Regions from separate parts of the Alteromonas sp. OM2203 genome, predicted to be linked through region 1. Evidence: predicted binding sites of a transcription regulator. Region 1 holds the regulator's gene; each other region holds the start of a gene.

Region 1 (10,274 bases):
CCGATGCTAGCTCGCGCTATTTTCTATTCAACAGAAGTCGACGATGAAATTCCCAACGCTTTATTTATGGCGGTAGCGCAGGTGCTAGCTCATGTGTATCAATTGAAGGCGCATAGGGCAGGGAAAGGCAAGCGGCCTAAACCGCTCAAGCGAGATTTGCCCATTCCGCCAGAATATCGTCGATAATCACAGTCATCGTCCGGAAAAAGCTTACCATAATCAAGATAGCGCTATTTTTAGCCGATTAGCAGTTTAGTAATAAAGCTGGCACGTTAGTTGAAAACTCCCTTTCAGATTCATATAAAGCGTCAATTTTCTGATAGAGAGACACCAAGCCATGCAGTTATCCGGTTATCTTCAGCGATTCGATAAAAATCAGCTGCAAAATTTTACGAGTGGTCTAGGCGCGCCCATCGTCCTTTTGGCAATCATGGGCATGGTTATTTTACCCATGCCGCCTTTCCTGCTGGACGTGCTTTTCAGTTTTAATATTGCGTTATCTCTCGTCATCATATTGGTTGCTGTTCTCACTCAAAAACCTGTTGATTTTGGTATTTTCCCTCTTGTTTTGTTAATTGCAACAGTACTTCGACTTGCGTTAAACGTGGCATCCACGCGGGTTGTATTGCTTTACGGTCATGAGGGCGGAGATGCCGCGGGAAAAGTAATTGAAGCCTTTGGCGCCGTTGTTATTGGTGGCAACTATGCCGTAGGTATCGTTGTTTTTGCTATTTTACTTATTATCAACTTTAAAGTAGTCACCGCTGGTGCTGGCCGTATCTCTGAGGTAAGTGCAAGATTTACTCTTGACGCTATGCCAGGCAAGCAAATGGCAATTGATGCGGATTTGAATGCGGGTTATATCGACCAAGATCAAGCGCGCCAGCGTCGTGAAGAGATTACTGCAGAAGCTGACTTTTATGGCTCGATGGACGGTGCATCAAAGTTTGTGAAAGGTGACGCAGTTGCCGGGCTTTTCATCATGCTAATCAACATTGTTGGCGGCCTATTTATTGGCATGATTCAGCATGGCCTTTCATTCGGAAACGCAATAGAAATCTACACAATCTTGACCATAGGTGATGGTCTGGTCGCTCAAATTCCTTCACTACTGCTTTCAGTTGCCACCGCAATTATCGTTACTCGTGAAAATGAATCTCAGGAAATGGGCAAAGAAATACGCGGCCAGCTGGGAAATAATCAGGCGCTATACATTGCTTCGGGCGTGCTATTTGTCATGGGGATCATTCCGGGAATGCCTCACATAGCGTTTCTTGGTTTTTCTTTCTTGATTGCAGGCTTTGCTTATTTTCAAACGGTACAAGCTCGGAAAAAGGCTGCTGCACCTGCAGTACCCGACAATGTGTCTAAGAGCGAAACCGTCGCGCCAGAAGTGAAAGAGTTGGGCTGGGACGATGTACAACAAGTTGATACTATTGGTTTAGAAGTAGGGTATCGCCTTATTCCACTCGTTGATAAGTCACAAGGTGGTGAGTTATTGACGCGTATTAAAGGGGTGCGTAAAAAGCTGTCTCAAGAGCTTGGGTTTCTTATTCCACCCGTTCATATTCGCGATAATTTAGACCTAGAGCCCAATACATACACCATTGCCATGCTAGGCGTTACTATTGGTGATTCAGTGATTAGTCATGACGAAGAGCTTGCCATTAATCCTGGACAGGTTTTCGGTAAACTAGAAGGACGAGCAACCAAGGACCCAGCATTTGGCCTGGATGCAGTATGGATTAAACCAAACAAACGAGAGCATGCGCAGACATTGGGTTATACGGTTGTGGATGCGGCGACCGTGGTAGCAACCCACTTGAGTCAGCTGTTGACCAACAACGCCTATCAGTTACTTGGGCACGAGGAAGCCCAGCAGCTTCTTGATATGCTAGCCAAACAGCACCCTAAACTTGTTGAAGGTTTGGTACCTGATATTCTTCCGCTTAGTACAGTGGTGAAAGTGCTGCAAACATTGCTATTTGAAGGTGTGCCTATTCGCGATATGCGAACCATCGTTCAAACCCTAAGTGAGTATGGTACTCGCAGTCAAGACCCTGATGTACTTGTATCTGCGGTACGTATCGCACTTAAACGACTTATTGTTCAAGAGATAACCCAAGGGGCGAAAGAAATACCTGTCATAACCTTGGCGCCAGAGTTGGAACAGATGTTGCACCAGTCACTTCAAGCAGGTGGCGAAGACGGTGCTGGTATTGAACCAGGCTTGGCAGATAAGTTGCAAAAATCACTGCAACAAGCCAGTCAGCAACAAGAGTTAGAAGGTGAGCCTGCTGTGCTTCTAACATCTGGCATGCTGAGACCGGTACTCTCTCGCTTCTTAAAATATTCGGTTGTTGGGCTTCATGTACTGTCTTATCAAGAAGTTCCTGATGACAAACAAATAAAAATAGTCAGTTCGGTTGGTCAATAATCTGACGCTGGGTGATTGGAGAGGTTGCAATGAAAATTAGACGTTTCTTCGGCAAAGATATGCGTGAGGCGTTAAGCCAGGTTAAAGCAGAGTTAGGCAGTGATGCCGTTATCATGTCAAACCGCAAAGTGGCTGATGGTATAGAGCTTGTTGCAGCTTATGATAAAGAGCCCGATGCAAAACTCGCTGTTCCTAAAGCTGCCTCAAAAGCGCCTGGTCAAAAGGCTACGCCAAGCTTGAGTGAAATAATTGGCGACGACGGTCCAGATAGCCTAAAAGCCTTATTAGAAAAACAGCATGGTGCTGCGGCTGCGACAGCCAATCCAGGAACATTATCTAACGTTGCTGAAAACCACATCCAGCAACGCCCTCAACCTATGTCAGCTAATGCAAAGCACGCCAACGAGATAGCGTCACATTTGGATTTTTCTGATGCATTTATTGATGATGTGGAAAGTCAGCAGAGTGCTGGTCATCGTGCTAATGACTTACCCTTTCCTGACCACCAAGCCTCAAGCATTGGCGAAGCGCCAATGACACAATCGGCAGAACTTGCACAAATAAAAGAAGAGCTTGCGTCTCTACGGGACGTTCTGCAATATCAAGTTGCTGACCTTATGGAAGCAAAAAATAAGCGTCAAAAACCAGTTCACCAGTACTTGACCACGCGTTTAGTTGATATGGGGTTGAGCAATGCTCTCGCTAATCAGCTAATAAATTACACGCCAGCTCACTATAACGAACGTGACGCGTGGATTTATCTTCTTAACCTATTGGCTAATCGCATAAATGTGACGGGGAACGATATACTTAGTTCACAAGGTGCGGTTGCGTTGGTTGGTCCTACCGGAACAGGTAAAACAACAACAGTTGCCAAATTGGCAGCCCGTTATGCGCAAAAGTATGGTGCAGAGTCAGTCGCTATGATCACCATAGATACGTATAGAATAGCTGCCTATGAGCAGCTAGCGACATACGGAAAAATTATTGGCTGTACGGTAAGAAAAGCGCAGACTAGTGAAGAGTTAGCCGATTTATTATTCCAACTTCGTCATAAGCGACTAGTATTAATCGATACGGCAGGGTTTAGTCAGCGCGATAGTCGATTAATTAAACAAATTAAGCAATTTGACAACGGTCAAATGCCTAAAGTGAAAAAATATTTGGTGGCGCAAGCCAATACCCAATATCCAGCGCTTCAAAGAATCATCCAAGCGTATGATGATATTGAATTAAGTGGCTGTATTTTCACGAAGTTAGATGAATGCTACTCTTTGGGAGAGGTATTGAGCGCTGCCGTTGAGTACCAACTACCGGTTAGCTATGTCACCGATGGTCAGAAAGTGCCAGAAGACATTAAGATTGCAGAGGCGAAATCTTTAGTTTCCGCTGCTGCAAAGCTTTATAAAAAGTACGGTTTGAATCATACTAGTGGTAACAACGCAATTAAAACAGCATAAGTAGTATGATTGACGATCAAGCGAGTAGCTTAAGAAAAATGAAGCAATCACGGTTAATCAAGGTTATCGCCGTCACCGGAGGCAAAGGTGGCGTTGGTAAAACAAATATTACTCTCAATACCGCTATCGCTATGGCGAAGCAGGGTAAGCGAGTCATGGTACTTGACGCGGACCTCGGTCTGGCAAACGTTGATGTTATGCTAGGACTTCGCGTAGAGAAAAACTTATCTCATGTGCTTTCAGGTGAATGTACCCTTGACGATGTTCTCGTCACCGGTCCGCACGGGATCAAGATTGCGCCGGCCACCTCTGGCACGCAGTCGATGGCAGAGTTGTCCCCAACTCAACACGCAGGTTTGATCCGCGCTTTTAGCGAGCTAAGAACGCCGATAGACGTGCTGATTGTCGACACTGCTGCTGGAATTTCAGACATGGTATTGAGCTTCTCGAAGGCTTCTCAAGATATCATGGTCGTGGTTTGCGACGAGCCTACCTCACTAACCGATGCCTACGCCCTAATAAAAATCTTAAATCGCGAACATGGCGTTTTTCGTTTTAAGGTAGTGGCTAATATGGTGCGCGACGTGCGTGAAGGCCAAGAATTATTTAGTAAATTAAGTAAAGTGACAGGGCGTTTTTTGGATGTTGCACTAGAATTAGTGGCAACGGTTCCATTTGATGAAAATATTCGTAAAGCCGTAAGAAAACAAACGGCTATTGTAGATGCCTATCCAGGCTCTCCAGCCGCAGTGGCCATAACACAACTTGCTAGTAGAGCATTGTCATGGCCCATCCCGGCTCAGCCAGGCGGACATCTTGAATTTTTTATTGAACAACTTGTTGCAGAAAAAGCAGTAGGAAATCAGCGTTGAACAGCAAGGCAGCCGCTTATCAACAACAAACCGATAAGTCGCAGTTAGTCGAAAGACATGCGCCATTGGTTAAGCGTATAGCGCATCACTTGATGGCTAGGTTGCCTGCAAGTGTTCTTGTTGATGACCTTATCCAATCAGGCATGATTGGGCTTTTGGAAGCTGCACGAAATTTTGATGGCTCTAAGGGAGCTAGCTTTGAAACCTTTGCAGGCATCCGTATTCGCGGTGCAATGCTAGACGAAATACGCAAAGGAGACTGGACCCCTCGTTCAGTCCATCGTAACGGACGTGCTATTTCGGAAGCTATATCCCAAGTAGAAGGTGAGACCGGAAGGGATGCAAGAGATTCTGATATTGCTGAAAAGCTTAACGTAAGCTTGCAGGATTATCACCAAATGCTCAATGAAGTAAATGCCGGCAAACTTGTCGGAATAGAAGATTTGGGTGTGTCGGAGGACGTAATCACGACTGAGCAGAGTAGAGGCAGTGATGCGCCGCTGGAAGACTTGATGCAGGGCGCTTTTCAAAAAGCACTTGCCCAAGCGATTACAACGCTACCTGAACGGGAAGCGATTGTGCTTTCTTTGTACTATGATGAAGAATTGAATTTACGAGAAATTGGTGAGGTTCTTGATGTAAGTGAGTCAAGAGTCAGTCAAATTCACAGTCAGGCCATGTTAAAACTCAAATCACGAATGAAGTCGTGGCAGGCTGACGAAGAATAGAAATTAATAACAATTAACCCCTCATTGGAGGCTATTTTGGACAAAAGTATGAAAATTCTTGTGGTTGATGATTTTTCTACCATGAGACGTATCATCAAAAACCTTCTTAAAGACTTAGGTTTTGCCAACATCCAAGAAGCGGATGACGGAAGCACTGCACTGCCAATGTTGCAGCAAGGTGATTTTGACTTCGTTGTTACTGACTGGAACATGCCCGGCATGCAAGGTATCGATTTGCTTCGCGCAATTCGAGCAGATGACAAGCTTAAACATTTACCTGTTCTTATGGTTACTGCTGAAGCTAAAAAAGAACAAATCGTTGCTGCAGCGCAAGCCGGTGTGAACGGGTACGTAGTAAAACCCTTTACAGCAGCAACGCTAAAAGAAAAATTAGACAAAATTTTCGAACGTTTAGGTTGATCCAGACGCTCACCAGATAAATGAGGTTTACTGGATGGCAACGAATATAAACGTTCCAATTTCGTTGGAAGAAGCCAAGCAACTCGTTACTTATCTTGAAGAAGGTGATAACGCTTCAGCCAATGCCCTACTTGAAGCAGCATCAATGAAAGAAAACGTTGAGTTGTTTGCTGAAGTAGGAAAATTAACGCGTCAACTTCATGACGCGTTAAATAACTTTCAGATTGATGATCGCATTAAAAACTTAGCAACCGACGATATTCCGGATGCTCAGTCCCGCCTGACTTACGTTATTGAAGAAACTGAGAAAGCTGCTAATACTACTATGGATGCCGTTGAAGCGAGCATGCCAATAGCAGAAATGCTTTCAATGCGCATCGATAAGGTAATGCCAGAATGGAAAAAGTTAATGAATCGCCAAATTGAGCTTGGTGAATTCAAAGCGTTGTGTGCAGACTTAGACGAATTATTAGAAGAAGGTTCGCTTCAGTCAGCTAAACTAACACAACTGCTTACTGAAGTGCTGATGGCCCAAGGTTATCAGGACTTGACGGGGCAAGTTATTCGTCGCGTTATTGACCTTGTAAAAGAGGTGGAGGACAGCTTAGTCAACATGCTTACCATGTTTGGCGAGCGCGATGGAGAAGAACATACTAAACCATCTCGTGTTAAGGCCGATAAGATAGATGGTGTAGAGGCAGAAGGCCCAATTATTGACGCCGAAAAACGAGATGATGTCGTTTCAGGCCAAGATGACGTAGATGATCTTTTGTCTAGCTTAGGTTTTTAGGGGAGCGGGCGCATGTCGTTTGATGTTGACGAGGATATATTACAGGACTTTCTGGTTGAAGCTGGAGAGATTCTTGAACAATTACAAGAACAGCTCGTTGATCTTGAAAACAACCCGGAAGACGCGGATTTACTGAACGCAATATTCCGAGGGTACCATACAGTAAAAGGAGGCGCTGGTTTCCTTTCTCTCACAGAACTCGTCGAAATTTGCCACGGTGCAGAGAACGTATTCGATGTGATGCGAAACGGGCAAAGAACTTTAACCCCTGAACTCATGGATATTATTCTGCAGGCCACCGATGTGGTTGTAGAAATGTTTGAACGAGTGAAGGCTCAGGAGCCACTGCAACCTGCAGACGCGCAGTTAGTTGATACACTGCATAAATTGAGTCGTCCTGAAACGCCAGACGAAAACATATTCGACTCTTTAAGCGCCCCTGTACAAGAAACCGCTGCGGATGAGCCAGAGCTAGTAATAGAAGAACCTACAGCAGAGGCAGAGAGTAAAAGCGATAACGGTGGCGGTATTGACGAAATCACTGAAGATGAGTTCGAAGCGCTGCTCGATGAACTTCACGGTTCTTCGGCACCGGGTCGCTCATCATCAGCTACAACTGAAGCGCCTTCTGCATCTGAGTCAAAGCCGGCCGCTTCAACAACCTCTGCGATAAGTGATAGCGACGATATTACCGACGAAGAATTTGAAGCGCTGTTAGACGATTTACATGGCAAAGGTCAATTCAGCGCCAACGAAGCGCCAGCTGTAGAGACTAAAGCGCCTGCAGCGCCAGCATCTTCAAGCACAGGCGGTGACGAAGAAATTACCGATGACGAATTTGAAGCCCTTCTTGACCAATTACATGGTTCAGGTCAAGGACCAACCAAGTTAGGTGAAGCGCCTAAGCAGGTAGAGCCACCTGTCGACAAGGCAGCGACTGAAGCTGTTCAAAAAGCCAAAGAGGCAGCGCCAAAACCAACTCCTGCACCAAGTGCTCCAGCGCCATCTACCCCCAGCGCGCCAGCAAAAGCAGCAAGTGCTCCACCTAAAAAGGATGATAAGAAAGCGGCTGCCTCTGCACCTCAAGCCGAAACAACCGTGCGGGTTGATACTAAACGCCTTGATCAGATAATGAACATGGTGGGTGAGCTTGTTCTGGTGCGAAATCGTTTGCTTAGCCTTGGTATTAATAGCAACGATGAAAGCATGTCTAAAGCGATTGCTAATCTTGATGTAGTTACTGGCGACCTACAGGGTGCGGTAATGAAAACGCGGATGCAGCCAATTAAAAAGGTATTTGGTCGCTTCCCTCGCGTTGTTCGAGATCTCGCAAGAAGCTTAAAGAAAGAAATTACGCTTGAGCTTGTTGGTGAAGAAACAGATTTAGACAAAAACCTGGTTGAAGCACTGGCCGATCCATTAGTGCATTTGGTTAGAAACTCGGTAGATCATGGCATTGAAATGCCTGATGATCGCGCGGCAGCGGGCAAGCCAAGAATGGGAACCGTCCAACTGTCAGCGTCTCAAGAAGGTGATCATATCCTTCTTACCATTGAAGACGACGGCAAGGGCATGGACCCCGAGAAGCTCAAGGAGATAGCCATTAGTCGTGGCGTGTTAGATGCTGATGCGGCAGCGCGTATGTCTGATGTTGAAGCGTTCAACTTGATTTTTGCTCCGGGCTTTTCTACCAAGACAGAAATTAGCGATATTTCTGGTCGAGGTGTGGGCATGGACGTGGTTAAAACTAAAATTAACCAGCTCAACGGTACGGTCAATATCGATTCACAGCTAGGTAAAGGTACCCGACTTGATATCAAAGTCCCTTTAACGTTAGCTATCCTTCCTACTCTAATGATTGTTGTAGGAAAACAGACCTTTGCGTTACCATTAGGCGCGGTGAACGAAATAATAAACATGGACATCAAGAAGACCAACACGGTCGATGGCCAGCTAACAATGATAGTTCGTTCAAAAGCAATTCCGTTGTTCTTCCTCGGCGAATGGCTGATTCGTGGCCCTAAAAATATTGAAAGAGATAAAGGTCACGTGGTTGTTGTACAAATAGGTACACAGCAAGTTGGATTCGTAGTAGACGCGCTAATAGGTCAAGAAGAGGTGGTTATAAAGCCGCTTGATGCCTTGCTACAGGGGACACCTGGCATGGCTGGAGCAACCATAACTTCAGACGGTGGAATTGCACTTATTTTAGATGTTCCGAGCCTTCTAAAACGGTATGCGCGTAAACCCATTAAGTAAGGCGATGAATTAATAGGAATAGTAATCCATGGTCTTTAAAGTCCTTGTGGTGGACGACTCGACATTTTATCGTCGTCGGGTAAGAGAAATACTCGACAGCGATAAAGAACTTGAAGTAGTCGGGGAAGCGCGAAATGGTCGTGATGCACTAGAAAAAGCAGAAGCGCTTAAACCAGATGTAATAACTATGGATGTGGAGATGCCGGTAATGGACGGCATTTCTGCGGTGAAGGCTATCATGGATAAAAAGCCTACGCCGATCCTTATGTTTTCATCATTAACCTATCACGGCGCCCAAGCCACGCTTGATGCCCTTGAAGCAGGGGCGCTCGATTTCTTGCCAAAGAAATTTGAAGATATTGCGCAAGATAGAAAAGAAGCATCTCATTTATTGTGCACCAAAGTTAGGTTGATAGCGCGCAGGGGCGTTGGTCTTAGGCGTCCGTTATTTAGAGCAACGGAAACAAGACAGTTCCCAGATAATGCGCCCAAACAGGCTTTCTTTAAAACCTCTGGATTATTGTCCGGGCATAAGGACGCTACAAAGCAACCCACCGTATCGTCGGTCAGGGCAACGGGGAAACGCTATAAATGTTTAGCGATTGGTGCATCTACTGGCGGGCCTGTTGCTCTTCAAAAAGTGCTTGCGCCTTTACCTGCAGACTTTCCGTACCCTATTTTGCTTGTCCAGCATATGCCTGGTACGTTTACCACCGCGTTTGCGCAACGGTTAAATTCAAACTGCAACATAAGCGTGAAAGAGGCTGAGCATGGCGACGTATTAAAACCGGGTCACGCCTATCTGGCTCCGGGTGGCAAGCAAATGTTGATAGAAAATATTGGCCTGAGCAAAAGCATAGTAATAACCGATGCAAGCGCGTCGGAAAAGGTCAATTATAAACCTAGCGTAGACCTTACGTTTGGTTCATTGGCTAAAGCTTTTGGTGGTGATGTTTTAGGTATTATCTTGACGGGAATGGGTGCAGACGGTCGGGAAGGCTGTCGATTGTTGAAAGACAAAGGCGCAACCATTTGGGCCCAAGATCAAGATTCTTGTGTTGTATATGGCATGCCGCAAGCTGTAGCGGTTGCTAATATATCGAGCAAGAACATTAATATTGACGATATAGGTAGTTGCGTTCAAACCGAGATGCGCTAGCGCGTTGGACTCTAACGGAATAAACATCATGAAAGTGTGGACTGTAGCAAATCAAAAAGGCGGAGTGGGGAAAACAACCACTACGGTGAGCCTTGGTGGTTTGCTTGCAGAGCAGGGAAAGCGTGTACTTATGATAGATACCGACCCTC
Region 2 (10,274 bases), 2.1 Mb from region 1:
TCACTTGGGCCTCTCTTTGCGCCGGAGCCTAAGCCCCGTTTGATCCTAAGATATTATGCGGTATTAGCAGTCGTTTCCAACTGTTATCCCCCTCGCAAAGGCAAGTTCCCAAGCATTACTCACCCGTCCGCCACTCGTCAGCGATGTGCAAGCACATCCTGTTACCGTTCGACTTGCATGTGTTAGGCCTGCCGCCAGCGTTCAATCTGAGCCATGATCAAACTCTTCAATTAAATATATCGAAATATGAATCGTCGTTATGTGACACTCTTAACGAGTGCCCACACAGATTGTCTTGTCTAAATTGTTAAAGAACGTAGCAGCGTCACTGCTATTCACTAGAAGCCGTTGCCTCTTAGTGACTCACCCTGTTCGAGTGAGGTGCGCATTTTACATCGTTTGTTTTCGATGTCAACCATGTTTTTAAACTTTTTATTTGCTTGAAAACTTGGTTTCGCACTTGTTGCCAAGTTGGCTTTCTTTTTCTCGAAGCCCCCTCAGAACGTGGAGCGCATTATAGATACCTGTTGAGAAAGATCAACACTTGAATTGGATTTTTTTGCTTTTTAAGCCATTTTTAGTGTTAAACGCTCATTTCTGCATCATTCCTATCAGCTCAATGCATCTTTCGACTAGTTTTTTCACATTTTATTGTTCTAATTGTTACAAATGAGTAAACTGTATACAGCCTCCAACACCATAATAAACAATAGAAAGGTAGGTATATGAAAGTAGGCTTTATTCAATGCGCTGTTATTAGCGCTATTTTTGCAATTGCAGGTTACTTGTTATTTTCTTCTGCTAGTTTGAACGTTCATGTTCCGCTAACCGTGTCAGCAGCTCTGTTGATTAGCGGTATCGTTACTCCATGGCTAGCGTCTCTTATTCAAAGTCCATCTTCCTCAGATGCCAGAGCACATTCTAGTGAAGGATCGATAGAAACCTTGTATGTAGGCAATTTGCCTTATCGTGCAAATGAAAACGCCGTGAAGGAGTACTTCAGCAGTTTTATTGAAGTACAGTCAGTTCGACTCATGAAGGATCGTAAAACCGGAAAACGAAAAGGCTACGGCTTTATCGAGGTGGTGACTGACGATCTTAATAGCGTTATCGATAAGACAAACGATTCGATCTTTCAAGAACGCACGTTAAAAGTGCGCCCAGCGAAAGACAAAGTCGATCACGAATAATCTACATCACCACATAAAAAAGCCCGGTAAGCATCAGCACCGGGCTTTTTCATTTTAGGGGGATTTAAGACTCGTTAGTTTCAGCAGATTGAGGCAGCCCGTCTAGTAAGGTCTGATTAAAAGATCGAAATCTATTAATAGCAGAAATTAAGTCTGGTACCTGCACATCTTTCATTTCGTTTATCAATCCAGCAATTAACGCATTGTAGTCTTCGCTACTTGCTAGCTTATTCTCTGCATTGGCAAACGTATCCATCATCTTTTCTAAATACTGAGCTACTGGACTTACTACGTTTCCGTATTTAGCGTTATCGTTATTATCTTCGCTATAATGCTGGATGTTCTCGTATGTTTTCAATACTTCAGTTTGTGTTGTTCTGTTTAGTTGTAGTGCGTAACCCACTAATTCCTTATCGTCAAAGCCTAAGCTTAACGCTTCGTCAAATGCCTTATCGATATCGCCACTGTAGAAGGTGTCAGCTAGGTCTTGAACTTGCCCAACCAAATCAGCTATCGAGTCCAATTCATCTTCATCAAGCTCTCCTTTCAATGAGAAGCTAATACCACTTCGTTCATAGTACTGATACGAAGTTTGCTGAGTATAAGACGCCGAGAAGTTAGTTTCACTTTGCTCACCATTTTCTGCGCTAGGCTGCCTTTCAGATGTCTGAGTCTCAAAGTTTAGCTGCTGAGATGCCTGAACCGAACGCAAACTCTCGAAGCTAAAACTTACTTCATCGCCATCTTTAGTTCTGATCGTCAAACTACCACTTTTCTCATCAGATGCAGCAACGGCATTTAACGACGAAAGTGTGACAGCATTTGCTTGTTCGCGACCAAAAATATCGGTCTCTAGATCATCTATACCCGTGTCGATAAGATCGCGACTTTTTGTCATTCCTTGCTCGATCTCTTCATTCATAAAACCGGCTAAATCTTTTTCAGCCATGGCAAAGCCTCGGCTTACGCCTTCTCTTGCTTGGCTAAATAAACTATTTAACTTCTCATCACTTGCACCACCATCGGCAGCTCCGCGAATAACACCGCCTACGAACTTAAGTACATTTTTTGCAACTTTTTCGAAGTCGAACAAACTATTCGACTTCTCTTCTAGATTCTTTTCTTTGACATCCTTTGGCTTCTGCCCGTCTATTTCCAAAGATTGGCTTAAACTCGTACTGACGATTCTCATGCCAATGCTAGTTTGACTACTAGACATGGATACCGACGCCGCTTGCTGTTTAGAAAATTCGGCCGCCTGTTGCAAACCATCCTGTTGCAATTGCTTCTTTAACGCTTCATTTGGGTTAACAGAAGCCTTCTGATCAGCTTTCTGATCGACCTTTTGCTCGTTCATGAAAGCCTTGATTTGACCCACGTTCATAATTTGATCCTCACTATCCTCTTTCATATTATCGGCAAAGAATCGATATTGTTTAATTTTAATACAGATTTTTTTCAGCTAAGGGCTCAGATTCATGCTGGGTGTATTGCAGTTATTTTATAAGGGTCTACAATTCGCGCCCTTAACTGTGAATGGAGAATTTTATGACCGCGACCGAACAACAACGCTATGAAGCTCAATTAGACGAAAAAGTAGATCGTCTCACCGCGTTGCTTTCTCCATTTAATGCGCCTGAACTTTCTGTGTTCCCGTCTCAACCAACGCACTACCGTATGCGCGCCGAGTTTAGAGTTTGGCATGAGGGAAATGACTTATTTCACATCATGTTCAATCAAGAAACGAAAGAGAAGTACCGCGTAGATAGCTTCCCCCCTGCGTGTAAAGCAATAAACGATGCCATGGCACTATTGCTTGAGGAAGTTAGACCAAACGAATCACTAAGAAAGAAGCTTTTTCAAATAGATTATCTTTCTGCGCTATCTGGTGAGGTTGTTATCAGCCTTCTATATCATCGTCAGTTAGATGAAAAATGGGAAGAGGCTGCAAGAAAGTTAAAAGCGACGCTCGAAGCCCATTTTCCGAAAGTAAACATCATTGGTCGTGCTAGAAAACAAAAGCTTATTATCGACAACGATTTTGTTATTGAACGTTTACCCGTAAACGGTAAAGAGTTTATTTTCAAGCACATCGAAAATAGCTTCACTCAGCCCAATGCCGAAGTAAACTGCAAAATGATTGAATGGGCATTGGATTGTGTAAAGCCGCTTTCTGGAGACCTGCTTGAAATGTATTGTGGTGCGGGTAACTTCTCACTGCCGCTTGCGCTTCATTTTGATAATGTCGTGGGAACCGAAATTGCCAAACCTTCTGTTCAAGCTGCTCAGTTTAATATTGAACAAAATCAGCTTAGCAACGTGAAGATAGTCAGATTAGCCGCCGAAGAATTTACTCAGGCAATGAAAGGCGAGCGCGCGTTTAGTCGTTTAGAAGGTATAGACTTAAGTACATATAACTTCACTACGGTTTTAGTGGATCCGCCTAGGGCAGGCTTAGATAAAGATTCATTGAGAATGATTCAGGACTACGACAATATTATTTATATTTCGTGTAACCCTGAAACCTTGGCGCTAAACCTTGAATTGCTGAGCGAAACACATGAAATTGCAGAATCAGCGCTTTTTGATCAGTTCCCGTTCACTCATCACATAGAGGCAGGGGTTCTACTTACACGCAAAAGCTGATCTGAGTGAGATACAAAGGCTGGCTGGGGCCAATTTCATACAAATTTTAATAATATTCCTAGGCTAGCCTTTCTGCGTAGCGCCTACTTGAACAAAACGAAGCTGCGCTTTCACTCTCTCACCAATTTCTCGGCGAAGTTTATCGTCAGCTTCTAATGCCTCTGCTCCAGCACTAAACACCAGTCTTACCATAGCATCAGCTTGAAGCTGCGCGCATGCGTACTCCACGCCCTGCTGTTCAATGATATAGTCGGTTAGTTCATCGATGAAATGCTGTATTTCTCTGAATACCGCTAATCGGTAAGCAGATGATGTCCCCGTGTGTTCCCTAAGAAGAAGTCGAAACACGTTAGTATTAGCAGCGATAAACTCCATGAAGGTTTCAACAGAGGTGTGAATAACGCCGCCCCCTGAAGCAATGCGGCGTCTTGCCTGACGCATAAGCTGACGCAGTGCTAAACCCGCTTCATCTACTAGCGTTAACCCTAGTTCGTCCATATCTTTGAAGTGTCGGTAAAATGAAGTTGGTGCGATACCCGCTTCCCTGGCAACTTCACGTAAGCTGATTGCCGATAAACTACGGTTTTCGTCTAGCAGTGAAAACGCAGCATGGATAATGTTTTGGCGGGTTTTTAATTTCTGTTCTTGTCGACTCACATTCGCACCACTTGTTGATTAGGTTGTAACGGCATGATGATTTTCAGCGACTTGGAATTAGCGCAGTTGTCATCTCAATAGCCATCAACGCAATCAAATTTCAAACATCAAAGACTAGCTCGTGTAGTTTATCGCAACACAGGCTTGTGGGGGAAGAGAAACAAAATCATCTCTTTTATAAACAAGTATTAAGCAAAAAAATCAATAAATACGCGCGTTCTACGTTAGCTTTACTATAATTAAACTTTACACATGTAAGCAGAACTTATCTGGGTTTTGCTTGCCTGAAGCTCTGTAAAACGATAAATTAGCGAACAGTTGTAAGCCAAGTAGTATAAAATGAAAAAACCTCCTCTTATCCTAACTAATGTGCTGGTATTTATTATATCAGGCGCTATTGCATTTATTGGTGTGCCGCTATGGGTGGCTTACCAGGGTATCGATTGGGCAGAAATCGGTACTGCTATCTTCTTATTTTACTTCACAGGTATGTCTATCACTGCTGGTTATCACCGCTTGTGGTCGCACAAAACCTATGATGCCAATGTTGTTGTGCGAGTCATTCTAGCAATAGGTGGTGCTATGGCGTTGCAAAATAGTATTTTGCATTGGTCATCAGATCACCGTGTGCACCATCGCCATGTTGATGATAACGATAAAGATCCTTACTCAGCGAAAAAAGGGCTTTGGTTCGCCCATATCGGCTGGATGTTACGTGAGTATCAAGCTAAGCGTTACGATGATTACAGCAACTGTAAAGATCTACAAAAAGACAAGGTGGTTATTTGGCAACACAAGTACTACTTGCCTATTGTGCTAGCGGCCAACTTTGGTGTTACAGGGTTGTTAGGTTATCTAAATGGTGATGTTCTTGGCATGATTTTAGTAGCAGGTGTGCTTCGTCTCGTGCTTGTGCATCATGTTACGTTTTTCATCAATTCTCTTGCGCATTTTTGGGGTAGTCAGCCTTATACCGATAAGAATACGGCACGTGATAATGGCGTTCTAGCATTCTTTACTTTTGGCGAGGGTTATCACAACTATCACCATATATTTGAGTACGATTACCGTAACGGCATTCGTTGGTATCAGTTTGACCCGACTAAATGGCTCATAAGAGGCCTGTCTTTTGTAGGTCTAACGTCGAACCTTCGCAAGGTGCCAGAAGAGCGTATTGAAAAAGCACTTGCTGCGATGCAGTTGCAAAGAGCGAGTGAAAAAGTATCGCTACTGCCCAACGCTGAAGAGATGATGAACACTATTCAAGAAGAATACGACTTATTGATGCAGCGAATGAGTGATTACTACGCCACTAAAAAACGCGTGATGCGTGTTAAACAGCGCACGTTAAAACGCAGTATAGAAGGGCTAGAACTTGCGTATAAATACAAAGAGTTAAAGCATGCGTTTGCGGTTCAAAAAGAAAAATGGACGCAATTGCAGAGCTTGTCACTTCAAATGGCGTAAACACCTTCTTTATCTTTATTATTTGTAAAAAACCACATAAGTCTATGCTTATGTGGTTTTTTTTGATCTATAGTTGGAATGACACATCAAGTAAGGTCGTTATACTAGAGTTTGTTGTAAGACTTGACTTCATTTTAAGGTTAAATATTCAAACTACATCATTGAATTATCATGGCGGTGATTGCGATTTCAAACGCCACATCATAGAAGTAACAATACGGGAAAGTAACATGGCAACGAAGCAAAAAACAAAGGCTCCATTGTATCACTATGACGCAATAGTTATTGGCACAGGTCCTGGTGGAGAAGGTGTTGCAATGCAGCTTGCTAAAGCAGGAAAGAAAGTTGCTGTAGTAGAACGCTACGAAGCAGTAGGAGGTGGTTGTACCCATTGGGGCACTATTCCATCAAAAGCCCTTCGTCACTCCGTCAGTCGTCTTATTGAATACAATTCATCGCCCCTATTTGCCGACAATCACTTGAGTAAAAGCCTTACTTTTTCAGACATTATGCGTCACGCTAGCGGTGTTGTTAAAAGCCAAACGCGACTTCGTTCTTCTTTTTATGATAGAAACCGCGTTACCCTTTTTCACGGTGAAGCCAGTTTCGTGGATGCTCACACGTTAGAGATCACCCGTAAAGATGGCTCAAAAGATACCGTCACTGCCGGTCAAATTGCTATAGCAACCGGTTCACGCCCTTACTGCCCGAAAGATATCGACTTCAACCATCCACGAATTTATAACTCAGACACCATCTTATCTTTAGATCACGATCCCAAGTCCATCATCATCTATGGTGCTGGGGTAATTGGGTCAGAATATGCCAGTATATTTAGAGGTTTAGGGGTAAAAGTTGATCTCGTTAACATGCGCGATCGATTGCTTTCATTTCTCGACGACGAAATATCTGACGCGCTAAGCTATCATTTATGGAATAACGGCGTGCTTATTCGTCACAACGAAACCTATTCATCAGTTGAGGCCACCGATGACTCGGTGATTTTAAACCTAGAGTCAGGCAAGCGTATGCGGGCAGATTGCTTATTATTTGCTAATGGTCGCACGGGTAATACCGATACGCTTAAACTCGAAAATATTGGCCTAAAAGCCGATGGCAGAGGCCAGCTGCGAGTAAATGAGAATTATCAAACTGACGTAGAAAATATCTTTGCCGTAGGTGATGTAATTGGTTATCCCAGCTTAGCATCCGCAGCTTATAACCAAGGGCGCTTTGCAGCCGAGGCGATGCTAGGTATAAAAACTCACTCTGCGCTGGTAGAAGATATACCGTCTGGTATTTACACCATTCCAGAAATTAGCTCGGTAGGTAAAACAGAGCAAGAACTTACTGCTGCTAAAGTCCCTTACGAGGTAGGAAGAGCCCAATTTAAACATTTGGCCAGAGCCCAAATTGCGTCAACCCAAACAGGTAGCCTGAAGATATTATTTCATCGAGAGACGAAAGAGATTTTAGGAATTCACTGTTTTGGCGAACGTGCGTCTGAAATTGTTCACATCGGGCAAGCTATTATGCAGCAAAAAGGCGAAGGCAATACAATTGATTACTTCGTTAATACCACCTTTAACTACCCAACAATGGCTGAGGCTTATCGTGTTGCCGCCATAAACGGATTAAATAGGATTTTCTAACGGGCACAAAAAAGCCGGCGAAATTGTCGCCGGCTTATATGCGTTAACTAAAAATTAGTTACGGTTCGCAGCAAGCGCATTAAGCGAGTCTTTGTGAGCTACGATATCGATGTGCATATTTTCTTGATCGAACGTCATTGTTGCAATGGCGTAGTCACCCTGACTCTCGCTTGCAATGTCGATCAGCTTTGCTTGTGCATCACGGAAACGAATGTTATTGCCAATTTGATCTGACATACATTGGTTATTCATTTCGAATGTTTTTGCATCCATGCAATCGAAAAGCTGGTTATCACCAGATTCCGCATGCGCAATACCAAAGGCTGCTGATAGAGCTAATGTTAGTACTACTTTACGCATGTTTCTTCTCCTGTGTTACAGTCTAATACTGTTATCAATAAAGATACTGTATATACATTCGATAGTCAACTTTAGATCACACTAATATTACAGAAGTATGACAGTGAGAAATATTTGGAGAAAATTTTGAAAGGGCATGATGAGTTGGTAGCAGAGGCACTAAAATGCTCACTCTGTGCTCACGCGCTACCTCATAAACCCAATCCCATTTTTAGTACCGCTCCTTTAACGAAAATTCTCATCATAGGGCAGGCACCTGGTTTAAAAGCACACGAAAGCGGAGTCGCTTTTGATGATGCTAGCGGTGACAGATTACGTAGCTGGCTATCAGTAAGTAAGGCGGTTTTTTATAATCCAAAATGTATTTCAATTTTGCCTATGGGTTTCTGCTTTCCAGGCTATAAGCATGGCGCTGATGCGCCTCCAAGAAAAGAGTGCGCCCCTGCGTGGCATCATAGGTTTATCAACTACTTGCAACCTTCTATTACGATTTATGTGGGCCGTTACGCGCAACAGTTTTATTTACCAAACCATAAAACCCTCACAGACGCAGTGAAAACTACTTTTACTTCGCCCGAGCAGTACTTTGTTCTACCTCATCCGTCAGGCAGAAATAATCGATGGTTAGCCAAGAACACATGGTTTGAAACTAAGAGCCTGCCTATTCTGCAGAATGAAGTTTTTACAGCATTACATAGCTAATCGTGCGATGCTAAAAACGCCAATAGCGCATCAAACGGCATCGGCTTAGCGTATAAATAACCTTGAGCTTCGTCACACCCAAGCTTGATCATGTAGCTAGCCTGCTCTCTTTTTTCCACACCTTCCGCTATCGTTAATAAACCCAATTTATTACCTAACGTAACAATGGTTTCTGCAAGTACCGCACTGGCACCAGGCTCAATATCCTTAACAAATGACCGGTCTACTTTCAGCCTATCGAGAGGAAGCTGTTGAAGATAGCTCATGGAAGAAAAACCTGTTCCAAAATCGTCGATAGCAATTTTAACGCCGAACTCCTTAAGGGAGCGTAGCGCATCAATCACTATTTGAGGCTCATCCATTACAACGCTTTCGGTGATCTCTAGTTCTAAAAGTCTTGGATCAATGTTGGGCTTAGAAAGCGCCTGTTTAACTTTTTCTACGAAAAACCTATCGCGAAACTGGGGTATTGAAATGTTAACTGCAACACGAAGGTGTCCATAACCTTTTTCTCTTAGTTCTAACAGACGATTACACGACTCTTCTAATACCCATTCGCCAATATCAACAATAAGTCCAGAATATTCAGCAAGAGGAACGAAAACTGCGGGAGAGATATATCCCCCCTCACCATCTGGCCATCGAAGCAGACCTTCCATGCCCACTACTTTTTCATTAAGCAAATCAACCTGAGGCTGGAACCATAACTCCAGTTTTTTCGCCGCGAAGTCACTACGCAATCTTCGTATCATATCAAGGCGCCAGGTTGTCTGGTCTTCAATATCTTTGGCGTAGTATTCAAAGTTGTCAGTCAGATTCTTTTTCGCACGATTAAGCGCAATATTTGTGCGCTTTAAAATTTCAAGCCCAATGTTTCGCTTATTATCTAACTTGCAAAAGCCAACCGTCACGTTAACAGGCAAAGTGTGATCGCCAACTTTAAACGAAGATTGGAAAATAGCGTTAATAGCGTCAGGGCACACATATTCGCTAGGCCCAATAAGGCCAAAAACGTCGGCGCCTATTCGGCCTTTCTTGACGATTCCGTCAAATGCTGTTTGGAAACGATCGCTAATTGCACGAAGTAACTCGTTACCTACTTCCTGTCCCAATCCATCATTAATATCGGAGAAGTGATTTACGTCAACAAGTGCAACACTGCAGTTTTCGCCAGCAAACAAATGCGGTTTATCCAACATATTGATAAATTCGTTGCGGTTAGGAAGACGGGTCAACCAGTCGCGGAATGCCGCATTTCTTAATTCGTGGAAAAGATTTACGTTTTCGTATCCAACGGAAATACTGGATAAAAACACCTCCAGCAGGTTTTTATCCAACTCGCTAATTTCTTTGGTTTGCCTAATGTAAACAGCGGCTTCAAAACCCGCACGACTAATGTAAAGCACGGTGCAAGTTCGTTCGAATATGTGGGATTTAATACGTAAACAGCGGCCTATATTTTCCTCTATCTCGATATTTTTAACATCAGAAACAGGATGATTGATAAACCCCGCGTATTCACCTGCTGCACCGAGCACATACACGCCCTCATCGTCTCTATCTAATAATGCACCAGCTCTAGCACACAGTAAGCCTTCGG
Region 3 (10,274 bases), 140 kb from region 1:
AATAAAAGAAAAAAGCTGCATGCTTTCGCGTGTTCGGCTTGTTGTCGTTCGCAAAATAAAATACTCAAACGCTTTATATCTAGTGTGTTTTTACCTGCGCATATAGTCTCTGGTATTTTTCTCCTTTTATGGCCAACGGAAACGGTGTTTGCGCAAAATATTAGCGACTCGCCCATTTTGTCTGAAACCCAGTCTTCCTCTGATGCAATTACATTTTCAATACCTGCCCAAAACGCCAATGAGGCGCTGACTGAGCTTGCTAAACAAGCCAATACAACGTTGTTGTTTCCCTTTGATCTAGCAAGAAAAGTAAAGACGAATGCTTTAGAAGGTACGTTTACATTGGATGAAGCCTTGACCCAGCTTCTCGAAGGAACGGAGCTTGCCGTTATTAGTGATGAAAACGGCGTATTGAGTATTCGTTCGCGCTCATCCCTTCTAGCGAAACCAAAACAAAGCGAAGACAACGAGAATGAGGTTGAGGAAAAGACTAATGGACTTGAAAAAATCGCTGTCGTTGGTACTAGAAACTCGCCTAGAAGTGCTGTGGATTCACCGGTCCCTCTCGATGTTATTGGCTCTGACGCGCTAAGTTCTCAAGGTAATACCGACGTGCTCTCTATGTTGAGCGTGATGGTTCCATCTCTTAATGTAAATGACCAGCCAATAAATGATGCTAGCAGCTTGGTGAGGCCTGCGAATTTAAGAGGTATGTCTTCAGATCATACGTTGTTGCTTCTAAATGGAAAACGACGACATCGCTCCGCGGTTATCACGTTTCTAGGTGGCGGTTTATCTGATGGGGCACAAGGGCCAGATATTTCAGTTATACCCGCTTATGCCCTGAAGCAAGTAGAGGTACTGCGAGATGGGGCATCGGCTCAGTATGGCTCAGATGCTATAGCTGGCGTTATTAACTTCGTCTTGAAAGATGCAAGAGAAGGAGGCAGTGTCGCTTTGAAGCTTGGCGGATACAGCGAAGGTGACGGCGAGCTTTTTCAATTTCAGGCGAATAAAGGTTTCGGCATAGGAGAGACAGGCTTTATCAACGCCACAGCTGAGTACAGGCAGCAAAATGGTACATCTCGTTCTGTTCAACGCACTGATGCTCAAAACCTTCAAGAGCAAGGTAATACATTTATTCAAACACCTGCTCAAATTTGGGGGGCGTTAGATGTGAACGAAGATATCAAACTCGCACTCAATGCTGGCCTTGACCTGTCTTCTTCATCGAAATTGTATAGTTTTGCTACCGCGGCACGCCGTGAGATTAATGGTGGATTCTATTTTCGAAATCCACAAACTCGTGAAGGTGTGTTTAGCCGCACGGACTCTGCTACTGGAGAAAGTCGTCTTATTGTTGCGGATTTAGATGGGTTGGAAAACGGTATTACATGCCCTTCTATTACCCTTTCAAGTAGTAATGTTTTATCAAATCCCGATTATCAACGAATAGCAGATAACTCAACCGCGCTTGGTGCAAACTGTTTTGCCTTTAACGAGTGGTTTCCCGGCGGGTTTACGCCCCAATTTGGCGGATCGATTACTGATGCCTCAGTTGCTATGGGAATAAGGCACGAACTTCCCGATGGCTGGGCGATGGATGCAAGCGCCACACTTGGATACAGTGATATTGAGTACACTATTTCAAATACGGTTAATCCATCATTGGGCCCTCAAACACCCACAACTTTCTCACCTGGAGGCGTTTCGCAGGTAGAACGTACGTTTAATCTGGACTTTACCAAGTTAATACAAACCATTTTTGAAGATCCAATCAGCATTGCCCTGGGTGTTGAATGGCGCAAAGAAACCTACTTTCAGAAAGCGGGTGATGAAGCGTCGTATGTTGCAGGTCCCTACGCACTAGAGCCTCCACTGGGCTTGAATCAAGGATTTTCTATAGGGTCAAACGGCTTCCCAGGTTATCAGCCGCAGTCAGCAGGCCATTGGAGTCGCAATAATTGGGCGCTGTATGCGGACGTTGAGCTTTTCGTTACAGAAGAATGGCAGTTTGGTATGGCGACACGCGTTGAACATTTTAGTGATTTTGGTTCAACGTTCGACGGCAAGGTAAGTACTCGATATAAATTAAACGATCTGTTTGCATTACGCGGGTCGGTTAATACCGGGTTTAAAGCACCCACAGTGGGTCAAAGCAACGTAATCAATGTTACCACTGCCTATGGTATAAACGGGTTGGAGGACCAGGCGACGCTGCCGCCTACCGACCTAATATCGCTCCAGCTCGGTGCAACGCCACTGACACCCGAAGAGTCGGTTAACTTCAGTTTAGGGGTGGTTATGCAGGCAAGTGAGACCTTTTTTGCCACTTTGGATTATTTTAATATTCGTCTTGCGGATAGAATAAGTACCACATCAGCTATACCGTTGACCGAAGAGGACATTACTGCACTCATCGCTAAGGGGCGCCTTGATGCAGCTAAATATAATGCAGCTAAATATTTTACTAATGATTTTGATACGAAGACACAAGGTGTCGATATCGTTGTAAATTACAGCTTTTCTCATGAGGATTGGTCAAACTCTTTGCTGCTCGCTTATAACTGGACAGACACGCAGGTGGAACGGGTTACTCGCTACCCAGCTCTAGTCAATGGCGAAATACAACTTTTACCAAATCTAACCCAGGCTCGCGTTAAAATGTTAGAAGATAACCTGCCGGGTCATCGAGGCAGTCTTACTCTCGAGCAATCAAAAGGTAATTGGGCTTTTACTTGGCGTTTAAATTATTACGGCAAATTTTATGAGGACCATCTTGATGCCTCAGCGGGTATGGATATTTTTGGCAGTGCGCTAACCACGTTTGATGCTCAACTCTCTTGGCAAGTACTACCGCACACTGTGCTTACCTTTGGAGCGCAAAACCTCTTCGACGCGCTTCCTGAAGAAAATCCATTTCAAGGAGAGGTTGGGGCGCTTTACCCACCTACATCTCCAAGTGGCATTAATGGTGCTTTCTATTACGCAGGGCTTGAATATACTTTCAAGTGATAGTCCGACAGTTGTATTTCAAATCACTGCTTTGAATGGTGTTATAGAAAGGATAATCAAGTGAGGTTCTTCGTGTTTTTCGCCACATTAATGCTGCGGAAAGTAGAAGGCATTGTGATAGAGACGGAAGAAAAAAGGGACAGATGGAATAAAGTGAAATGGGCCTAATGAACGTTCCTAGCCCACGTTTTTAAATAAGGTTTCATCGACAATTGTTTGATCAATAATTTGCTGTGCCATATTGATGCACTTGCCGCATTGAGAACCAAGCTCTAAATGTTGACGTAACTCACGCATATTCCCCACACCGTTTTCTTCAACAGCCGCGCGAATGCTCTTATCAGTTACCCCATAGCACATACAAACAAACATTAAACGTACTCCAAATGAATCTGTAAATGATAATAATTGCTATTCATAAATTTGGCAAGCAGATATTTAAAATTTAATGCAGTGAAATTGATTGCTGTTTGAACTATGCAAAAAGGTTTTTGCTCTCTGATTGGTATGATCTGTCAGAAAAAGCAGCATAGGGTATTGTTATTCGAATAATAGTACCTACCTTTGCTCATAGATAGTTATCTTAAATAATTGCGCTAAGTAATTATTTTTATTATTACAATCCACATTTAAATGGAGAGACTCATGAGTGTATTAGTTGGCCGCCCGGCGCCAGATTTTACTGCGGCAGCAGTGCTTGGTAGCGGTGAAATTGTTGATACTTTCACGCTAAGCGAAGCTATAAAAGGTAAAAAAGCAGTCGTCTTTTTCTACCCGCTAGATTTCACATTTGTTTGCCCGTCTGAGCTTATTGCGTTTGACAAACGTTTCGACGAATTCAAAAAGCGCGGTGTTGAGGTAATTGGTGTGTCGATCGATTCTCAATTTTCACACAACGCGTGGAGAAACACTCCAGTAAATCAAGGTGGTATCGGCCCTGTTAAGTATACTTTGGTGGCGGATGTCAAACATGATATTTGCCAAGCTTATGATGTAGAGCACCCTGAAGACGGTGTAGCGTTCCGCGGTTCATTTCTTATCGATGAACAAGGTATGGTACGTCACCAAGTAGTAAACGATCTGCCACTTGGCCGAAACGTAGACGAAATGCTGCGTATGGTTGATGCACTAGCGTTCCATGAGGAGCATGGTGAAGTTTGCCCGGCGGGTTGGACCGAAGGTAAAGCGGGTATGGATGCGTCACCTGAAGGCGTGGCTAAGTATTTATCTGAAGAAGCTGACAAGTTATAAGTTAACCCCGTAAAATCAATAAAAGAACGGCGCCAATTGGCGCCGTTCTTGTTTTTCACCAATCCGTATAGATAATTACACATCTGCATTTAAGCAGCATGCTCATCATCGAAAGATTAGGCCTTTTAGTTTAATCTTCGCTTCCTACAGGCCAGCCGCCCAATGCTTTATATCGATTCACCATATAGCAAAATAATTCGGTAGTTTTCTGCGCGTCATACAGTGCACTGTGTGCTTCGTTTTGATCAAATTCAATGCCAGCAGCACGGCAAGCTTTTACCAGAACAGTTTGTCCTAGCGCCAAGCCAGCAAGGCTTGTTGTATCGAAGGATACGAAAGGGTGAAATGGCGTTCGTTTAATATTACAGCGTTCTAACGCAGCATTGACAAAACTCTGATCGAAAGTAGCGTTGTGAGCCACAATAACCGACCGCTGACAATCGGCATTTTTTTGCGCTTTGCGAATACCTTTACAGAGATCTTTCATCGCTTCACTTTCTTCGATAGCGCCTCGCAGAGCACAATTAGGGTCAATACCATTAAATTCTAGCGCTGCGGGCTCTAAATTCGCACCCTCGAAAGGATCGATATGGTAATGGAAAGTTTGATCCGGGTGCAAAATACCGTTGTCGTCCATTTTGACGGTTACCGCCGCGAGTTCCAATAGAGCGTCGGTACCTGCATTAAATCCGGCTGTTTCAACGTCGATGACAACGGGAAAATAACCTCTAAAGCGCTGGGAAAGAAGGGGCGGGTTAGCAGACATAAACACTCTTGTAGACTAGATTAGAAAAACAAGTTGATGACTTTAAATGTGCACCAACATGAGAACGTACGAGAATAATGAATTATCGCAAGGATGTTACTGAGTTGCCAGTTTCAATTTGAAGACTATCAAATGAAGATGAGATTAGTAGCTAAAACAAGAAAAGTGAATGGTATTAGGCGCTAAACTTTTCTACACTTTGGACGATAAACACATTATAGGTGGAACTACGCGCTGCCATATTTGCTATGGCGATAGTTTTTACTAAGGTAAATTGAGCTTGTTCGAGTTTACTTAGCAGCGTGGATAATGTGGCTTTCAAAAGGGTGAGGTGATGAAAAATGTAGCCTGCACCTGGTTTAGTTTGATTTTCGTAATGGTGTCGAAATGGTCTCGAAATTAAAATATATCGCGTTGATCGGGATGGTGAGTTCACTTTCCTCCCAAGCCGCCATGCGGCAGTATTCTGCGACAATAGAGAGCTCTAGCTGGCGTATCGATACCGACACACGCTTACAGTGTACGCTTAATCATGATTTGCCAGGATATGGTGAAGCCATGTTCACAAGCACCGCATCAAAACAGCTCAATATGGAATTTGAGCTGGATATGCATTTGCTGCCCAGTAAATTTGATATGGCTGCTGTTTATTCTGTACCACCAAAGTGGATGCCGGGCGTTGCACCTAAGCCTATTGCGGATATGTCGCTTCGGAAACAATATAATGGTGACCTGCCTAAAGACGCTGCATGGACGATGCTATCTGAACTAGAAAAAGGTTTTTGGCCCACCATCTATTATCAAGATTGGTACAATAAGTACGACCAAGTCAGTGTAGCGCTAAACGCAAGTAATTTTTCGAGTGTATATCGCGAATTCGTTAAGTGTGTATCTAATTTACTGCCTTTCAATTTTGACGATATCGCCTATACGGTACTGTCTTATCAAAACAACAGCACTGAGCTTACTAAGTACTCACAAAAGCGCCTTACTATGATAGGTGAGTATTTAAAAGAGGACAGCGAGCTAGAACTGGTGCTTCTTGATGGTTATACCGACAGTTACGGTGGCCGTTGGAACAATGAGCAGCTTTCTATACGCCGCGCTAATGAGGTCAAAAGTTACCTCACAACGCTTGGTGTGCCTGAAGATAGAATTAAGCTTACCGGTCATGGCGAAAAACGCCACATCGCGCCAAACGATACGAGAGAAAGCCGTGCGCAAAACCGACGAGTGGTAGTACGTCTGTCTAAATCTTAAGCGCTGGTTGGCTATTACCAACTTACCAAAGTATAAGAAATGGAGGGGAAAATTTCGCCCTCTACTTCTTGGTAGATCGCCATGACAAAACTGGGACTAAGTGATCAGTAAATACACCGTCAGCATTTACAACCTTATCAAGCATGTCTAGCACTTGCTCGCTTGTCATGCTGTCAGGCAAAGCGTCTTTTCGGTAGGTGTAAGGGTGGATCGTCAGCCCGTTTTTGTGAGCGAACTCAAGCCACTTTGCCGCTTCAATCTTCCCCTTTGCCATTGCTTTGTTATTCAGTAGGTGGCCTAACCATGGCCCTATACCATCAGCATAAGATGCTACTTCGTTCATACCTTCTTCAGAACGAACCCAATCATAGTCGGTGTCACTTTCGCCCCAGCTATTCTCGCCTATAAGCATCACCACTTTGCCTTTATAACCCAATGTTTCGCGAATGCGTTTCACTTCTTTAAAATCAAAACATTGAATATAGCTGTTGCTATTTTCCACACCGAAACCGAACGCATTGAGGGTGTCGATGACAATCTTACTCGCATCAACGCCTTCGTCGTGGTGAAAAGCAGGAGACTTAACTTCAGGATACACGCCAACAGCTGCTTCAAACTGGCGATTAAGCTCGCTGATAAGCTCAAAGTGCTCAGTTAATGTAGCAATCTTAAAATTCGCGTGTTTACCTTGGTATCTATCCTTAAATACGGGGGTACCGTTGCCACCTGTACGTTCATGTACTCTTAGTGCTCTCAATTCTGCAAGTGTAAAATCCCGTGCATAATACCTTCCGTCAGCACGGTGCCGAGCGGGAAATACGTCTTCAACATCGGTAACGGTTTCCAGATGAATATCGTGTAAAACAACAGGTATATCGTCTTTGGTAATGACTACATCTTGTTCTATAAAGTCGGGCCGCAAAGAGAAGGCAAGCGTAGCAGCTTCAAGTGTATGTTCTGGTAAATATCCTGATGCGCCGCGATGTGCAATAACCGTGAAGGACTTAGTAGCGTTTGCTTCATTAGTGTTAGCAAGTGGCGCACTTGATGTGAAAATGCTTGAACACACTAATAGTAAAGCAGGTAAAAGACTTTTCTGTATAGCCTTACCTTTCACACTATTTGAATAAACTAACTTTTTGTACTGCACAGTAGCACTACTCCATGTGTTCATTGTTATTTGCCTTTTCTCTTCTAAGCCTTTTAAATTATTAGGCCTCAGTTAAATCATTACTATCAGTGCTCGAGCGAGATAGATTTGTTTTGTATAAGTTCTATCGCATAGCCGTCGGGGTCACGGACAAAGGCTATCACGGTGGTGCCGCCCTTTACGGGGCCGGGCTTTCTATAAACGTCAGCGCCGTTTGCCGCTAAGTTTTCACAAAAGCTGTAGATATCGTCAACCTCAATAGCGATATGGCCATAGGCATCGCCTTTATCATAAGTGTTATCGCCCCAATTGTAGGTCAACTCAAGCACTGTGCTGTCAGACTCATCGCCATAACCGACAAATGCCAAGGTATATTCGTATTCCTTGTTCTCTGATTGACGAAGAAGGCGCATACCCATTAGCGAGGTGTAAAAATGAAGTGATGATTCTAAATTCTCAACTCGAAGCATAGTGTGAAGCATTCGCATAACAGATTCCTATTTTGCCGACACCGAAAGTAATGGCTTGCGGCGTACTGCATGATTATTGCGTGGTTAATGTCTCTCCATTCAAGCGAAAACACCGCATATCAATTAAGGGCTTACAGTGATATTTAGTTTGAGAACAGAGCAAAAAACACAACGCAGTGTGACTTTAATAAATAAATGTTAACCCTTTAAGACAGTTATACAATTTTTGTTGGTGAATTAAAGTCATTTAAAAGTTACATAGATACATTAATAAAACACGCGACTAAAAAATAAACGCGAAATGATTGGACATGACGATGTTTTACCTGTACCTTCTGTCTCGCTCTAGATATGTTATATGCTTTACCTAATACTGCGCTGTACCTTTCTTTATTCCTTCAAATTGAAGTTCTATTTAGATATACAACTGCTTTACTAGCTTGGTTATGTCTATTGCTATCGGTGATTTTCACCACAACATCAATTTTTTTAAAAAAGGTTTTTATTATGTCTAATTCAGTAAACGGCACAGTTAAATGGTTCAACGAAGAAAAAGGTTTCGGTTTCCTAACACCTGAAGCTGGCGGTAAGGACGTATTCGTACACTTCCGTTCAATCACTTCTGACGGTTTCAAAACTCTTGCTGAAGGCCAAGAAGTTAGCTTCGAAGTTGAACAAGGTCAAAAAGGTCCACAGGCTGCTAACGTAGTAGTTCGATAAGACCTTAACGCTTATCTACTAAATATGGGCTCTTTGACTCGCTGAGCGAGGCGCAGAGAGCCTACTTTCCGTTTTAAAATTTCTTAACACAACCTGCGAGGAATTCAAAACAAACTACATTTATAAAGAAGTTCTTAATATGCAAATCCAACATTCTGTATCTACATTCAATAGCGCGACATCTTCAGCGTTAATTTCAAATATCTCTACCAACAAAACCACTGTTGCTTTTAAAGAGGCAAATACCTATCGCCATGTTGTTCTCACTTCACGTGAAGAAGTTAGACGATTCGTTGCTGAATTGGTAAAAGCGTCTTAACGGCACAAGTTGGGCAAATCTTAGGTCGAATATTAATCATCTATGCGCTTAGTATTAGCTTTACGTCGTTATGAAAAGCTACGTTTATCATTACCGTAGTACGCCATTATTGGCCGACAATAATACAAAGCATATACAAAAATAGCGTTAGATTATGTTAAGGCCAGCATACTTGTTTTGCATGCTGACCTAATTGCATTAAGCATTAGTGAAAAAACAGACGTTTCTTCGAAATTATTTTGCTTTCAAATCTATCTCGGAATCAGCAAGTAAGTATATGCTAGCTGCGTATGCTGCGATGTTTTGCGCAAGCTCATCGGGATTGATTTTATCTAAAGTGTCATCCGGAGTGTGGTGAAGATCGAAATAGTCCCTTCCGTTCTGATTCAGTCTAATTGTAGGCACGCCTTTCGCTGCAAGTGGAATAATATCCGGACCGCCGCCGGCGATATCAGCGCCGCCTCGAACAATGCCAAGTGGAGAAAGAATCTTTGCGATTTCATCTACTAGTACTGTTGCTTCGGAGTTTACATTAGACACCAGTTGCCAAATAGTTTGCGCCCCAAAGTCAGACTCTGTCGCCAGCACATGATTATTAAGGTTCTTCTCATGCTGTTTTGCGTAAGCAAATGCGCCTAACAGGCCAACTTCTTCAGCACCAAACATAACTACACGAATAGTGCGTTTAGGGCGTTCAGGAAGTGAAGCAATTAACGCGGCAGCCGCCGTTGTTATTGCAATACCAGCACCATCATCGACCGCGCCCGTACCTAAGTCCCAACTGTCTAAGTGGCCGCCTATAAGCACGATTTCTTCAGGCTTTTCACTACCGACTAAATCTAAAATGACGTTGCCGCTGCTTACTTCGCCCTTCCACTTGGATTCCGAATGAAGCGAAAGTGAGAGTGGTTTACCAAGATTGTGTAGACGTCGTAAATGATCAGCATCTGGGTTTGAGATAGCAACGACGGGGATATCTGCCCAGTTTTCGCCATCAGAACTCATCATGCCTGAGTGAGGAAAACGATGAGAATCCGAACCCACTGAACGCACTACCAGTGCCTCAGCACCACCGCGTTGAGCATGCTGCCACCCTATACGGCGACGTTGGTTAGCCTGACCGTAGCCTGCACCTGTTTGACTTTTCACCATGGCGTCGCCATCGACGAAGGCAATTTTGCCTTCCAGAGCACCGTTTTCAACAGCTGTTAAAGCGTGAATGTCGCGGAAATACACAATGTCTGCATTAATTTCTTTTTCTGAAGGGGCCGCACCACCTAACGCAGTGCCATAAAGCGGTTGTGCATAGGGTGAAGTAAGTGA

Evidence for each region. Region 1 encodes FliA, which starts transcription of late flagellar genes. Its sites were predicted from a motif close to CTAAAGNTNNNNNNNNNNNNGCCGATA; they were not measured.
Region 2: the regulator FliA is predicted to act here: its motif matches at 2,604-2,630, upstream of ACM0P2_RS16200 (DUF5610 domain-containing protein).
Region 3: the regulator FliA is predicted to act here: its motif matches at 5,215-5,241, upstream of ACM0P2_RS05985 (flagellar protein MotY).

Annotation. Positions count from the first base shown of each region.
Region 1 is NZ_CP183209.1:1,199,406-1,209,679, forward strand. Features, by position in the region: gene flhB (flagellar biosynthesis protein FlhB) at 1-186, shown strand, start outside; gene flhA (flagellar biosynthesis protein FlhA) at 338-2,437, shown strand; gene flhF (flagellar biosynthesis protein FlhF) at 2,467-3,897, shown strand; gene ACM0P2_RS05350 (MinD/ParA family protein) at 3,903-4,769, shown strand; gene ACM0P2_RS05355 (RNA polymerase sigma factor FliA) at 4,766-5,497, shown strand; gene cheY (chemotaxis response regulator CheY) at 5,534-5,917, shown strand; gene ACM0P2_RS05365 (protein phosphatase CheZ) at 5,952-6,707, shown strand; gene ACM0P2_RS05370 (chemotaxis protein CheW) at 6,720-8,966, shown strand; gene ACM0P2_RS05375 (protein-glutamate methylesterase/protein-glutamine glutaminase) at 8,995-10,125, shown strand; gene ACM0P2_RS05380 (ParA family protein) at 10,154-10,274, shown strand, end outside.
Region 2 is NZ_CP183209.1:3,679,094-3,689,367, forward strand. Features, by position in the region: rRNA gene ACM0P2_RS16190 (16S ribosomal RNA) at 1-233, opposite strand, end outside; gene ACM0P2_RS16195 (RNA recognition motif domain-containing protein) at 726-1,190, shown strand; gene ACM0P2_RS16200 (DUF5610 domain-containing protein) at 1,255-2,574, opposite strand; gene trmA (tRNA (uridine(54)-C5)-methyltransferase TrmA) at 2,739-3,836, shown strand; gene fabR (HTH-type transcriptional repressor FabR) at 3,900-4,493, opposite strand; gene ACM0P2_RS16215 (acyl-CoA desaturase) at 4,833-5,960, shown strand; gene sthA (Si-specific NAD(P)(+) transhydrogenase) at 6,191-7,612, shown strand; gene ACM0P2_RS16225 (pyridine nucleotide transhydrogenase) at 7,667-7,972, opposite strand; gene ACM0P2_RS16230 (uracil-DNA glycosylase family protein) at 8,087-8,674, shown strand; gene ACM0P2_RS16235 (EAL domain-containing protein) at 8,671-10,274, opposite strand, start outside.
Region 3 is NZ_CP183209.1:1,339,264-1,349,537, forward strand. Features, by position in the region: gene ACM0P2_RS05965 (TonB-dependent receptor domain-containing protein) at 145-3,015, shown strand; gene ACM0P2_RS05970 (bacterioferritin-associated ferredoxin) at 3,193-3,387, opposite strand; gene ACM0P2_RS05975 (peroxiredoxin) at 3,661-4,266, shown strand; gene rnt (ribonuclease T) at 4,397-5,032, opposite strand; gene ACM0P2_RS05985 (flagellar protein MotY) at 5,420-6,292, shown strand; gene glpQ (glycerophosphodiester phosphodiesterase) at 6,354-7,466, opposite strand; gene gloA (lactoylglutathione lyase) at 7,529-7,930, opposite strand; gene ACM0P2_RS06000 (cold-shock protein) at 8,420-8,632, shown strand; gene ACM0P2_RS06005 (hypothetical protein) at 8,772-8,951, shown strand; gene ACM0P2_RS06010 (M20/M25/M40 family metallo-hydrolase) at 9,186-10,274, opposite strand, start outside.